Regions from separate parts of the Streptomyces sp. NEAU-174 genome, predicted to be linked through region 2. Evidence: riboswitches for the same ligand, from Rfam matches in the RefSeq annotation. Region 2 holds a riboswitch; each other region holds the start of a gene.

Region 1 (4,416 bases), on a different contig from region 2:
ACCCCTTCTCCGCGTTGAACCACTTGACGGTGCCCTGAGCCATTCCTAACTCCCCTATTGCTGGCCCTTGCGCAGGACCGCACTCCGCGGACCCGGGTCAGACCTCACCCCCCGGATGTGGGGGGTGTGCGCCGGAACGCGTCGACCGCCGCTGAATGTATCCGTCCCAACGCCCTCTGCAACAGGTCAATCGGACGAGAATTCTGGGCACGGTCGAACGGTTAAAAGTGAGAAATTATGTGAAGTTCGGGCAAGCCGGGCCGGACATAAGGAACCAACCCGACAATTCGCGCTCACACTTTACGCACAACTTGACGAGTTCTCATATGTGGCTCCGACCCCGGAGCCGTCGGGGAATCCGGGCAACTGTATCGCGATTCCACACACGGAATCGCCCCGTCCGGTTGTCCCCGGACGGGGCGATGCCAAAGGTGAGGAGGGGGGCGCGGGGTCAGCAGCCGCCCGCGACCGCCGGGATGATCGAGATCCCGGCGCCGTCCGGGGTCGCCGTGGCCAGGCCGTCGGCGAAGCGGACGTCGTCGTCGTTGACGTAGACGTTCACGAAGCGGCGGAGCTTGCCGGTGTCGTCCAGGACGCGCGCCGAGATGCCCGCGTGGTTCTTCTCCAGGTCCGCCAGGACCTCGGCGAGGGTCGCGCCCTCGGCCGGGACCTCTGCCTGACCGCCGGTGTAGGTGCGGAGGATGGTCGGGATTCGGACGTTGACGCTCATGCGAGGCCAGCCTCTCGGAACGAGTCAAGGGTGGGTCGGATGATGGCGGAGGGACCCGTGGTGGGGGCCACCGCGTCGAGGGTCTTGAGGCCGTCGCCGGTGTTGAGCACGACGGTCGTCAGGGACGGGTCGAGCAGACCGTCCTCGATCAGCTTCTTGGTCACGCCGACGGTCACGCCGCCCGCGGTCTCCGCGAAGATCCCCTCGGTGCGGGCCAGCAGCTTGATGGCGTCGACGATCTGCTCGTCGTTCACGTCCTCCACCGCGCCGCCCGTACGGCGGGCGATGTCCAGGACGTACGGGCCGTCCGCGGGGTTGCCGATGGCCAGCGACTTGGCGATGGTCCGCGGCTTCTGCGGCCGTACGACGTCATGGCCGGCCTTGAAGGCGGCGGAGACCGGGGAGCAGCCCTCGGCCTGGGCGCCGAAGATCTTGTAGGGCCGGTCCTCGACCAGCCCGATCGCGATCAGCTCCTTCAGCCCCTTGTCGATCTTGGTGAGCTGGGAGCCGGAGGCGATCGGGATGACGATCTGGTCCGGCAGCCGCCAGCCGAGCTGCTCGCAGATCTCGTACGCCAGGGTCTTGGAGCCCTCGCCGTAGTACGGCCGCAGATTGACGTTGACGAAGCCCCAGCCCTCGCCCGCGGGGTCGCCAATCAGCTCGCTGCAAAAGCGGTTGACGTCGTCGTAGGTGCCCTCGATGCCGACCAGCTCACCGCCGTAGACCGCGGCCATGACGACCTTGCCCGCCTCCAGGTCGTGCGGGATGAAGACGCAGGAGCGGAAGCCCGCGCGGGCGGCCGCGGCGCCCACCGCGCCGGCGAGGTTGCCGGTGGAGGAGCAGGAGAGGGTGGTGAAGCCGAAGGTGCGGGCGGCCTGGACGGCGATGGCGACGACCCGGTCCTTGAAGGAGTGGGTCGGGTTCCCGGAGTCGTCCTTGATGTGCAGCTCACCGGTGACGCCGAGCTCACGGGCGAGGTGGTCGGCCTTGACCAACTGGGTGAAGCCGGGGTTCAGGCTCGGCAGCTGCGCCACGTCCGCGGGGACGGGCAGCAGCGGGGCATAGCGCCAGATGCTGTTCGGACCGGCCTCGATCTGTCGGCGCAGCCCCTCCGGGTCGCCGGCCGGGAGCTCGTACGCGATCTCGAGGGGCCCGAAACAGGCCTCACACGCGAAGATCGGCCCCAGCTCGAAGCGCTCACCGCACTCCCGGCAGGACAATGCGACGGCGGGGCCGAAGGCACCGGAGGTGGAGGAGGTCGTTGAGCTTTCTACTGACTGCACAGCCATGGATGGCGAGGCCCTTTCTCCTCATCTTCCTCGCGACGCATTTCGCCACGAGACGGAATTGGCACCTTCCCGAGCTGGGAGCCTCGCTGCGGAATGCGAGATCAGCTGGAGGGTTGCCGGGGCTTCAACGGGCCGTTCCCTCTGCCCCTCTGGATGAGCGGTATGGCGCCGGGCGGACCCGGGGCGTTTGTCGGCACCAGCGTCGTCGGTACGTCGGTACCTCGGTAAACGTCGAGGTCGACCCCGACATACGACGGCCATGTGCGTTGTTCAAGACTGTAACCGAAGGCCCGGATGGTTGAGGTAGCCGTCCGATGCGCGAGATGGGTCACAGCGACCACAGCAGGGGAGAGACACAGGTGCTGGATGAGGTGGAGCGCTGGCTGAAGCGCCGCTCCTGGTCTGCCGACGACCGTCCGCTGGATCGCCTGCTGGCCGCGAAGCGGTCCGCGGCGACGACGGTGAGCGTGGTCCTGCCCGCCCTGAACGAGGAGGCCACGGTCGGCGAGATCGCCGACACGATCCGGCGTGAGCTGATGGGCGAGGCGATGTCGCTGGTGGATGAGCTGGTGGTGCTGGACTCCGGTTCCACGGACCGCACCGCCGAGGTCGCCGCGGCGGCGGGCGCCACCGTCGTCCCCCGCGACTCGCTGCTGCCCCGGCTGCCCGCGCTGCCCGGCAAGGGCGAGGTGCTGTGGCGGTCCCTGCTGGCCACCAGCGGCGACATCGTCTGCTTCATCGACGCCGACCTGCGGGAATTCGAACCGCGCTTTGTCTCGGGGATCGTCGGTCCGCTGCTGACCGACCCCACGCTGCACCTGGTGAAGGGCATGTACGACCGCCCGCTCGGCGAGCTGGCGGGCCAGGGCGGCCGGGTCACCGAGCTGGTCGCCCGCCCGCTGCTGAATCTGCACTGGCCCCAGCTGGCCGGATTCGTCCAGCCGCTGGGCGGGGAGTACGCGGCGCGCCGCTCGCTGCTGGAGCGGCTGCCCTTCCCGGTCGGCTACGGCGTCGAGCTCGGGCTGCTGGTGGACGCGCTGCACACGGTGGGGCTCGACGCGCTCGGCCAGGTGGACATCGGGGTACGCAAACACCGCCACCAGGACGGGCAGGCGCTCGGCCGGATGGCGGCCGCGATCTACCGCACCGCACAGCTGCGGCTGGCCAGGGGCCACTTGGTGCGGCCGCGGCTGACCCAGTTCGACCGGGGCGAGAACGGCTTCGAGCCGCGCACCACGGCGGTGGACACCGAGGAGCGGCCGCCGATGGTCGAGGTCCCGGAGTACACGGCGCGGCGCGCGGCGTAACGCACGGGGTGACGCGTGGCGTGACGCACGGGGTGACGCGCGGCGTGACGCACGGCGTGACACGTGGCGTGACGCCGTGCGTCTCGGCGCTCACGTGGCTGGAACCGGGAACCGGAATAGCACCTACGGGGCAAGAAACCGTACGTACGTTTGCGCGGGGCCGCGCCTGGCTAGGCTCGCGACATGGCAGTTCCGCGCACCGCCCCGATCCTGGTCGCGTCCAACCGCGGCCCGGTCTCGTACACCCTGGGCGAGGACGGCTCGCTCACCGCCCGGCGCGGCGGTGGCGGGCTGGTCTCCGGGCTCAGCGCGATCGGCCCCGAGTCGGGCGGGGTGTGGGTGTGCGCGGCGCTCGGCGAGGGCGACCGCGAGGCGGCGCGGCGGGCCGGGGACAGCCATCTGAACCCCGGTGACACCGGCGGCCAGCAGGTGCGGATGCTCGACATCGCGCCGGACGTCTTCGCCGCCGCGTACAACGGCGTGGCCAATTCGGTGCTGTGGTTCGTCCACCATCTGCTCTACCAGACCCCGGTCGAGCCGGTCTTCGACGCGGAGTTCGCCGAGCAGTGGGCGGCCTACGAGAGCTATAACGCGGCCTTCGCGGACGCGCTTGCCCAGGAGGCGGTGGACGAGGCCGTCGTCCTGGTGCAGGACTACCACTTGGCGCTGGTGCCCGCGATGCTCCGCGAGCGCCGCCCCGATCTGCGGATCGGTCACTTCTCCCACACCCCGTGGGCCCCACCGGACTACTACCGGCTGCTGCCGGACGACGTCGCGGCGGGTGTGCTGCGCGGCATCCTCGGCGGCGACCGCGCCGCGTTCCTCACCGAGCGCTGGGCCACCGCCTTCGCCGACTGCTGCGCGGCGGTGCTGGGCGCGGAGATCGTCCGCGACGATAGCGGTAGCGGTAGCGGTGGCGGTGGCGGCATGGTGACGGCCGTGCGCTTCGAGGGCCGGGAGACCCGGCTGGGCGTCCACGGCCTGGGCGCCGACGCGGACTTCCTGCGGGAGCGGTCGCGCCGGGCCGATGTGGACGAACGGCTGAGCACTCTGCGGGCGCAGATCGGGCCGGGCCGGAAGTCGATCGTCC
Region 2 (4,416 bases):
GTGAGGGAACCACCGGGGAACGTCACCGTAACGGCGGGAGCGGTAGGACGCGCGCCGCGCCAGGCCGCGTAGGCCAAGGCCACGTTCAGCGCCGTCAAACCATGCCCGACGACGAGGTTGATGATCTCGACGGCACCCATGGTGCCGGCGGACGGCACCGCGGAACCCAGACTGACATGGTCTTGCCGGAGAATGTCCTGATCCTCCCGAAGCCACCGATACAGGTCGAGGAGTACCTCCTCCTTGCCCATCGACTCAACCGTGATGCCGACCTGCATCGAGCCCTCCCGTCGTCGCCTCGCGCGTCCACGATAGGAATAATGCAGCATGAGATGCGCTTGGTGTGGGGGCGATCTCCAGGTCCATCGCCTCGCACACCTGCCGCGCACGCAGCGGCGCGGATCCGCCTTCCGCCGCGCATTCCCAACTTGGTGAGGTAGTACATCACCGCGCCACGCGGCGGCAGGTCGTGCGGAAGCAGGTCCCACTGGCAGCCGGTGCGGCCCTGGTAGAGGAGCGCATCGACGATCTCCCGCATCTCGTACCGGCCCTGGTGGCCGCTGACCGATTGGTGTGCGGCCTGCCGCGCGGCGATCACCGGCTCGATCAGTGCGTCTGGTAGGGCTTGCGTTCGCTCACGGTGTTCAGCCCAGCACGCCCATCCCCGCCGACCGGCGGGGATGCCGCAGTCCGACACATTCAGGTGACGGCAAATCGCTCATCAACCCACATGCCTCCCTCTCGGAGCACGACCCCCTCTCAAGGCGCCTCGGCCAGGCCGGCCTCCGGAAGCGTGGTGTGGAACGCCGGGTGGGCGTGCAGCCGCCGCACGTAGGCGCGCAGCCGCCCATGGCGGGAGACCCGGTCGGCCGCGTCGGCGTCCAGCAGGGGCCGGTGCTCGGTGTCGAGTTGGACCAGGGCCACCCACAGGTCCACATCGGCGGCGGTCAGCTCCTCGCCCAGGGCGTACGGCGCGGCCGTCAGCCCGCGGTCGAGCCGGCCGAGGGCGGTCAGCAGCCTCTCCAGCGCCGCGTCCCGGCACTCCGCCTCGGCGGCCGTCCCGGCCTGCCGGGCGGCGTCGGTGATGTCCGCGTCGAGCAGGTCCCGGAGGGCGTCGATGTCCGTGGCGAGGGCCGCCGGGCGCAGCCGGGGGCGTCCGGTCCCGCTGTCGTCGCTCAGATGGCCGGCGAGGTCGCGCAGGATGTCGGGCGTGTGATTGCTGACGACACGTCCGGTCCAGCCGTCGCACAGCGCGGGCGCGTCCACCGGTCCGCTGTAGCGGTGCCAGGTGGCCTCGTAGGCCCCGCGGAGCGCGGCGTACGCCTCGGGGGTGTCCTGCGGGAGCCCGACGAGGGTGGTGGCCACGGTGTCCCGCAGCCCGAGCAGATCGAGGGTGATGGAGACGCGCAGTGAGAGCGGACAGTTCGCGGAGAGGTAGAGCCGATAGCGATGCGGCACCGGATAGAAGCCACCGGCGAGGTCGACGCCGATGCGGCTGCGGAAGCGGTGCGGGGGCGCGGGCGGGGCGATCCGGGGGCGGGGTGAGCAGGGGTCGGGGTCGAGAAGAGCGGCAGGACCTGAACTGACCGGAAACGTCTCGGACATGGCTCTCCAAGGCAGTGACGGAAGCCCCGGCCACCGCCGGTCGAGGGCGGCGCCGGTGGCACGACGGAGGGGAAGCCCGCGCGGGGCACCCGCCGGGCGGGGCCGGGACACACCCGACCCCGGCGCGCGGGACCGCGCTCGGTGACCGTGTCGACTCGGGCCGACTCAGAGAGCTGGACTGGAGGCGCTACAGATGCGCAGCAGATCGATGTGCAGCCGTCTGGTCAGGAGGCGGAGCCGGCGGAGCGGGGACAACGGACGGGGACGCCGGCGGACGCCGTCCCCGTGGCTGTCGGTCCTGGGCATCTCCACCGATCCCATCATCGGGGGCTCGCGGGGCAGCGAGACCGCGCTTGTCCCGTCCACGCCGACGGAACCTGGTCGTCACCCGGGGGCACCCCGTCGCGGGAGAAGGGTTGCCTGTCAACGAGCCGGGGCCGATGACCCACCTGAGCGGGGGTTCCGCACGGTGGGCGCTGACAATCGTGACCGTCCCTGACAGTGTCGTCGCGCTCCGCGAGGGCGTCAACCCATGCCGGAGCGGCCAACACCGGCCGACCGTACGGCGGATGTACGGCGCCTTGGCACAACGGCCTCACAGGTGGCTCAACCGGCTCAACCGGCTCAGCGGAACGGCCGGTCCGCGCCGCCGGTGTCCCGCTCGATGAGGACCATGGCCGCGTCGTCCGTCAGCCGTCCCTCGGTGTGCCGGACCAGGGCGTGGCGCAGCCCGTCCAGGTACTCGGACGGGGTGGCGCAGTCCAGCGTCTCCATGGCCCGGTGCAGCGGAAAGAACTCGTCGCAGTCGTTGCGGGCCTCGATCACCCCGTCGGTGTGCAGCAACAGCCGGTCACCGGGCAGGAACGGAAAGGTCTCGACGCCGATCGCGGGAGGGCCGAGGAACTCCTCGAGGCCGAGCGGCGGCAGCGGGCGCGCCGGGTCCAGGGAGCGCACCTCGCCCTCGTGCATCACCAGGGGCGGCGGATGGCCGCGGTTGACCAGCTGCACCAGCGAATCGTCCGTCACCACTTGGGCGAGGAGCACGGTGACGAACTGCTCATCCAGCTCCCGCGGATCCTGTAGCTGGGAGCGGTCCAGCAGCTCGTACTCGCGCGCCAGCGCGGCCGCACAGCGGTGCATCACCTCGGCGAGGTCCTGCTCGTAGTGCACCGCCTCCCGGAAGGCGCCCACGACGGCCGCGGCGGACCGCACCGCGGCCAGCCCTTTTCCCCGCACATCGCCGACGATCAGCCGCACTCCGTAGCGGGTGCACATCGCCTCGTAGAGGTCCCCGCCGATCTGCGCACCGCGCTCGGCCGCCAGATAGACGCTGGCGGTGTTCACCACGCCCATCCGGGCGGGCAGCGGCCGCAGCACCACGTTCTGGGACACCTCGGCGATCCGGCGGATATGGGCCAGTTCGCGGTCCCGGCGCACCCGCACCGCGCAGGTCGCCACGCTCGCCACCGCCACCACCAGCAGGGCCAGCAGATTGGTGTACAGCTGCGGGGTGCCCCAGGCGTCGTTGTGGATGGCGGTGATCGCGCTGACCACGCCCGCCAGGACCGCCACCCCGCCGGTGCCGACCGGCCCCATGGTCACCGCCGCCAGCGCCGGCGCCGGGGAGAGCAGGGGGCCGGTGTAGAGGGTGTGCGCGGGGGAGAGCTCGATGCCGAGTACCGCCGCCAGGACCAGGAACGGCAGACACCGTGTGATCGCGAACAGGGTCTGGCTGCGACCGCTCACCCCAGGGGTGGCGCGCATGAATCGCATAATTGGGTACTTTATCCGATGAAGACCCCCGAACGGGGGCGCTCTCCACAGCGCGCGACGGAAGCCCCGGGCGTAGCCTGACGCTATGCCCGAACTTCCGGATGTCGAGGGGTTCCGGCGGACGCTCGCCTCCTGCGCCCAGGGCCGCCGCGTCGAGCGGGCGGAGGTGGCCGACCCGGGGGTGCTGCACGGGGTGACCGCGCAGCGGCTGAAGCGCGACCTCAAGGGCCGCCGCTTCGCGGCACCGCGCCGCCATGGCAAGTGGCTGATCGCCCCCACCGACGGGCCCACCGTCGTGCTCCACTTCGGCATGACCGGGCGGCTGGTCTGCGGGGCGGACTCCGAACCGGCCGGCCGGTTCCAGCGCGTCGCCTTCGACCTCGACGACGGCCACCGCCTCGGCTACGAGGACCAGCGCAAACTCAAGGGCATCTGGCTCGCCGCCACCGACGACGACATCGACCGGATCATCGGCGACCAGGGCCCGGACGCGCTCTCGCTGAGCCGGGCCGAGCTGGACCGGCTGCTGGAGGGGCGGCGCGGACGCGTCAAGGCCACCCTGACCGACCAGGCCGTGATCGCCGGACTCGGCAATCTGCTCGGCGACGAGATCCTGTGGCACGCCCGGATCCATCCGCAGCGGCCGGTGAACGCGCTGACCGACGGCGAGCGCGATGGGCTGCACAGCGCGCTGCGCGAGGTGCTGCGCGCCTCGGTGCGGGCGGGGCGGGTGCCGGACGACCCGGACTGGCTCACCGGGCGGCGCGACGATCCGGATCCGCACTGTCCCCGCTGCGGCAATCCGCTGCGCCGCGGCCGGATCTCCGGGCGGACGAGTCTGTGGTGCCCGCACTGCCAGCGGGAGGACGACTGACGGCCGACCGGGCCGGCCGCGCCCCCGCGTCCCGCCCGCCCCTCCCGCCGTGGCCGGTGGTCAGGAGATATAGGCCGGTGGTCAGGAGATGTAGGCCGTGTAGGACATCACATCGCCCGCCTTCACCCGGTACTCGGGATCGTCCCGGGTGAAGGTCTCCTCGA
Region 3 (4,416 bases), on a different contig from region 2:
CACCGCGGAAACCGGGGCCCCGGCCGGGCGACGCGGAAGCGCGCAGGCGCCCGCGCCGAGGAACCGACCACGGTCAGCCCACCGCCGCCGACACCCACGACAGCGACGACCGCCCCCTCACCCCCGGGGAAACCAGGGCTCCGCCACAGGACCCGGCCGGGCGACGCGGATGCCCGCCACGTAGGCGCGCAGACGCGGTCGGCCCGCCGGGGCGGGCAATCGCGCCCTCGCCTCCCGCCCGCGGGCACCCTGGTGCCCTGCCCTCACAGGGCGGTCAGCTGATCGTGGGGTCCAGGGGCGGAGCCCCTGGTTGTGGGAAGGGGCGGGGAGGGGAAAGATCCGCCGGGCACCCCGCTGGGCCCGGCGCTCCCGAACTCTTGGCCCAGGGGCCCACGAGGCCCGTTGGGCCTCAGCCGCGGTCCGGGACGCAGCGGCCCTCCTCCGTGCGGTAGCTCCACCGGGCGCCGTCGCGCACCAGCTCCTTCACGGCACCCACGAACCGCTCCACATGCTCATCCGGCGTGCCCGCCCCGAAGCTGACCCGGATCGCGTTCAGCGACCGCTCCCCCGGCGCGGCCTCCGGCGCGCCGCACTCGCCCGGCTCGTCGGGCTCACTGTCCAGCAGGGTGCGGACCAGCGGATGGGCGCAGAACAGACCGTCGCGTACGCCGATGCCGTACTCCGCGGAGAGCGCCGCCGCGAAGTGGGAGCTGTTCCAGCCCTCCACCACGAACGACAGCACACCGACCCGGGGCGCGTCGTCGCCGAACAGCGAGAGCACCCGCACCTCGGGCACCTCGGCCAGCCCCGCCCGCACCTTCTCGATCAGCTGCCGCTCACGGGCGACCAGGCCCTCGAAACCGGCCTCGGTCAGCGCCTTGCACGCCGACGCGATCGCGTAGACCCCGATGACGTTCGGCGAGCCCGCCTCGTGCCGGGCGGCGGTGGTGTGCCACTCGACGTCGACGCCGCCGTCCTCCCTGCGCGTGACCTTACGGCTGGCGCCGCCGCCCGCCAGATACGGCCGGGCCTCCCGCAGCCAGTCCGCCCGCCCGGCCAGCACCCCGGCCCCGAAGGGCGCGTACAGCTTGTGCCCGGAGAAGGCCACCCAGTCCACGTCCGCCTCCGCGATGTCCACGGGGTGGTGCGGGGCCAGCTGCGCGGCGTCCAGGACGATACGGGCGCCGTGGGCGTGCGCGGCCGCGGCCAGCTCCCGCACCGGCCACAGCTCACCGGTCACATTGGACGCGCCGGTCACGCACACCAGCGCCGGGCCCCCGGCACGCCCCGCGAGCGCCTTCTCCAGCGTCTCCACCGCCTGCCGCGGGGAGCGCGGGGCGCTCAGGTAGCGGACGGTGACGTCCTCCCGCTGCTCCCACGGCAGCAGCGAGGCGTGGTGCTCGGTCTCGAAGACGAAGACCTCGGTGCCCCGGGGCGCCACGGCGGCCAGGAGGTTGAGCGAATCGGTGGTGGAGCGGGTGAAGACGACCTGGTCGTCCTCGCGGCAGCCCAGGAAGGCGGCGACGTCCTTACGGCTGTTCTCGAAGAGGTCGGTGGACAACTGCGAGAGGTAGCCCGCCCCGCGGTGCACGCTGCCGTAGTACGGCGCGTAGGCGGCGATGTCGTCCCAGACCCGCCGCAGCGCGGGGGCGCTGGCGGCGTAGTCGAGCGCCGCGTAGGTCACCTCACCGCCGGTGACCAGGGGCACCAGGACATCGCTGCCCAGCACGGGCAGCGGCTCACAGGCGGCGACAGCGGAGGTGGTGGCAGTAGCGGTGGCGGTGGTGGTGGCAGCAGGGCGCGCGGACATGGCGAAGTCTCCCGAAGGGGTCGGATGAATGCGTGACGCGCCGGAAACGGCGGCGGCGACGAGCCGGCCGTAAGGGCGCGGAAAATCGCTCGACGCACGGCCGTACCGCGCGGAGCGCACTGAGGAGAGACGGGGCCGCTCGGCCCTAACGCATTCGCTGCATCACGGAAGAACTCCCTCGACCACCAGGACCCCTAGTGCGAGGGGTCCGCGCTTGCCGCCGGCCTCGCTGCCTGGCGGCCTGGTCATCACCCGGGGCACCCCGCCACGGACGGAGGGTTGCCGGACAGCGGGCCGGGGCCGTAGTCGCTGTCGCTCGTGACCTGGGCAGGAGTATGCCATGTCGGACGCCGGCGCCCATGCCCTGTCCACATCCCGGACAGAACATGGGCGCCGTAAGAGAGCAGCCCGCCGCAGGCGCCAAGGCCCGCCGGACCCCCTACGCGTGGGTGGCCCGGACCCACCGCTCCAGGACGTCACGCGCCGCCCCCGAGTCGATCGACTCGGCGGCCCGCGCCACACCCGCCCCGATCCGGTCCGTCAGCGGCTTGTCCCCCGGCTCCCGCTCGAGCGCCACCAGCGCCGCCGCCGAGTTCAGCAGCACCGCGTCCCGGACCGGGCCCCGCTCGCCCGCCAGCAGCCGGCGGGCCACATCGGCGTTGTACGAGGCGTCCGCGCCCCGCAGGGCCTCCACGGGGGCCCGCTCGACGCCCACGTCCCGGGGGTCGAAGGTCTCCTGGCGCACGGCGCCGTCCCGGACCTCCCACACCTGGGAGGTCGTGGTCACCGTGAGCTCGTCCAGCCCGTCGTCGCCCCGGACGACCAGCGCGGAGGAGCCGCGCTCGGCCAGCACCCCGGCGATGATGGGCGCCATACGGGCGTCGGCGACCCCGGTCGCCTGGGAGGTGACCTTCGCCGGGTTGGTCAGCGGGCCGAGCAGGTTGAACGGGGTGGCGACGCCCAGCTCGCGGCGGGCCGAGGCGACATGCCGCAGCGACGGGTGGAACTTCACCGCGAAGCAGAAGGTGATCCCCGCCTCCTCGGCGACCTCGACCACCCGCTCGGGGGTGATGTCCAGATTGACGCCGAGCTTCTCCAGCACGTCGGAGGCGCCGCTGGCGGAGGACGCGGCGCGGTTGCCGTGCTTGACCACCCGCGCGCCGGTACCGGCGACGACCAGCGCGGACATGGTGGAGATGTTGACGGTCCTGGCGCGATCGCCGCCGGTGCCCACGATGTCCACGGTCGCCCCCGGCACCTCGATCACCCGGGCGTGCTCGTACATGGCCCGCACCAGACCGGCCACCTCGGAGACCGTCTCGCCCTTGGCGCGCAGCGCGATCGCGAACCCGGCGATCTGGGCGTCGGTGGCCTCGCCCCGCATGATCCGGTCCATGGCCCAGGCGGTGTCCTCGGCATCGAGGTCCCGGCCGGCGATCAGCGAGCTCAGTACGTCCGGCCAGGTGCGGGCCGTCGCGGTGCTGTCGCCTCCGGCGGGGGTCACAACGTCCATGGTCCGCTCCTGGATCCGTGGGGGTGGGCAGGGAAGGGGTCCGCGCACTTCAGCGGCCCGCCGCAAGCCTATCGGCCGCACGGCCGGGGCCCCGGCCGGACCGTGCGGTCCGGGCCGGGGCCCTGGTCTGTGGCGTAGCTGTATGGAGAAACCGGTCGCTGAGGGGTTACCGGGAGATCAGTGGTGGCCGTGGCCGCTGGTGATCTCGTGGTACTCCTCGCGGGTCGGCTTCGGAATGACGTTGTCCCCGCCGTAGTAGCCCTTGGAGAGCTTCGAACGGAGCTTCTGGGAACGCTTTATCTTCCGCTTGACCCCGTTCTCGTCGACCTCCGGGCCGATCTCGTAGGGCTCGGGCTGCTCATGCTGGGTGAGGATGTGCAGCTGCTCCTGCGCGAGCGGCTCGTGGACCTCGATGAACTCACCGTGCGGCAGCCGCTTGATGATGCCGGTCTCGCGGCCGTGCAGCACCTTGTCCTTGTCCCGCCGCTGGAGGCCGAGGCAGATCCGCTTGGTGGCGATGAACGCCAGGACCGGGCCGACGAAGAAGGCGATCCGCACGAACCACGTGATCGAGTTGATCGACAGGTGGAAGTGGGTGGCCCACAGGTCGTTACCGCCACCGACCAGCATCACGAAGTACGCGGTGATCCAGGCGACACCGAACGCGGTACGCGTCGGGGCGTTGCGCGGGCGGTCCAGGATGTGGTGCTCACGCTTGTCGCCGGTGATCCAGGACTCGATGAACGGGTAGAGCCCGATCGCGAACAGGACCAGCGGGAAGAGCACGATCGGGATGAACACGCCCAGGACGAGCGTGTGGCCCCAGGCGGTGATCTCCCAGCCCGGCATCACACGGACCAGACCCTCGGCGAAGCCCATGTACCAGTCGGGCTGGGCGCCGGTGGACACCTGGTCGGGCCGGTAGGGGCCGATGGTCCAGATCGGGTTGATGGTCGCGACCGCGGAGAGGACCGCGATCACACCGAAGACCAGGAAGAAGAAGCCGCCCGCCTTGGCCATGTAGACCGGCAGCAGAGGCATGCCGACGACGTTCTTCTCGGTCTTTCCGGCCCCGGGGTACTGCGTGTGCTTG

The links. Region 2 has a riboswitch for S-adenosylmethionine ahead of ACT2CW_RS05935 (glutathione S-transferase C-terminal domain-containing protein). Riboswitches for the same ligand answer to the same signal wherever they lie in the genome.
Region 1: it holds a riboswitch for S-adenosylmethionine, as region 2 does, so the genes downstream of both, thrC (threonine synthase) here and ACT2CW_RS05935 (glutathione S-transferase C-terminal domain-containing protein) in region 2, are expected to answer to the same signal.
Region 3: it holds a riboswitch for S-adenosylmethionine, as region 2 does, so the genes downstream of both, ACT2CW_RS16790 (aminotransferase class V-fold PLP-dependent enzyme) here and ACT2CW_RS05935 (glutathione S-transferase C-terminal domain-containing protein) in region 2, are expected to answer to the same signal.

Annotation. Positions count from the first base shown of each region.
Region 1 covers NZ_JBQTCE010000001.1:264,239-268,654, forward strand. The annotation lists gene ACT2CW_RS01095 (cold-shock protein) at 1-43, opposite strand, end outside; gene ACT2CW_RS01100 (MoaD/ThiS family protein) at 452-730, opposite strand; gene thrC (threonine synthase) at 727-2,019, opposite strand; SAM riboswitch class I at 2,038-2,179, opposite strand; gene ACT2CW_RS01110 (glucosyl-3-phosphoglycerate synthase) at 2,379-3,326, shown strand; gene ACT2CW_RS01115 (alpha,alpha-trehalose-phosphate synthase (UDP-forming)) at 3,510-4,416, shown strand, end outside.
Region 2 covers NZ_JBQTCE010000002.1:227,862-232,277, reverse strand. The annotation lists gene ACT2CW_RS05945 (effector-associated constant component EACC1) at 1-278, opposite strand, end outside; partial or broken gene ACT2CW_RS05940 (transposase) at 437-639, opposite strand; gene ACT2CW_RS05935 (glutathione S-transferase C-terminal domain-containing protein) at 760-1,605, opposite strand; SAM riboswitch class IV at 1,950-2,096, opposite strand; gene ACT2CW_RS05930 (PP2C family protein-serine/threonine phosphatase) at 2,230-3,378, opposite strand; gene ACT2CW_RS05925 (Fpg/Nei family DNA glycosylase) at 3,464-4,252, shown strand; gene ACT2CW_RS05920 (CU044_5270 family protein) at 4,334-4,416, opposite strand, start outside.
Region 3 covers NZ_JBQTCE010000005.1:245,719-250,134, forward strand. The annotation lists gene ACT2CW_RS16790 (aminotransferase class V-fold PLP-dependent enzyme) at 410-1,810, opposite strand; SAM riboswitch class IV at 2,016-2,134, opposite strand; gene trpD (anthranilate phosphoribosyltransferase) at 2,250-3,323, opposite strand; gene qcrB (cytochrome bc1 complex cytochrome b subunit) at 3,501-4,416, opposite strand, start outside.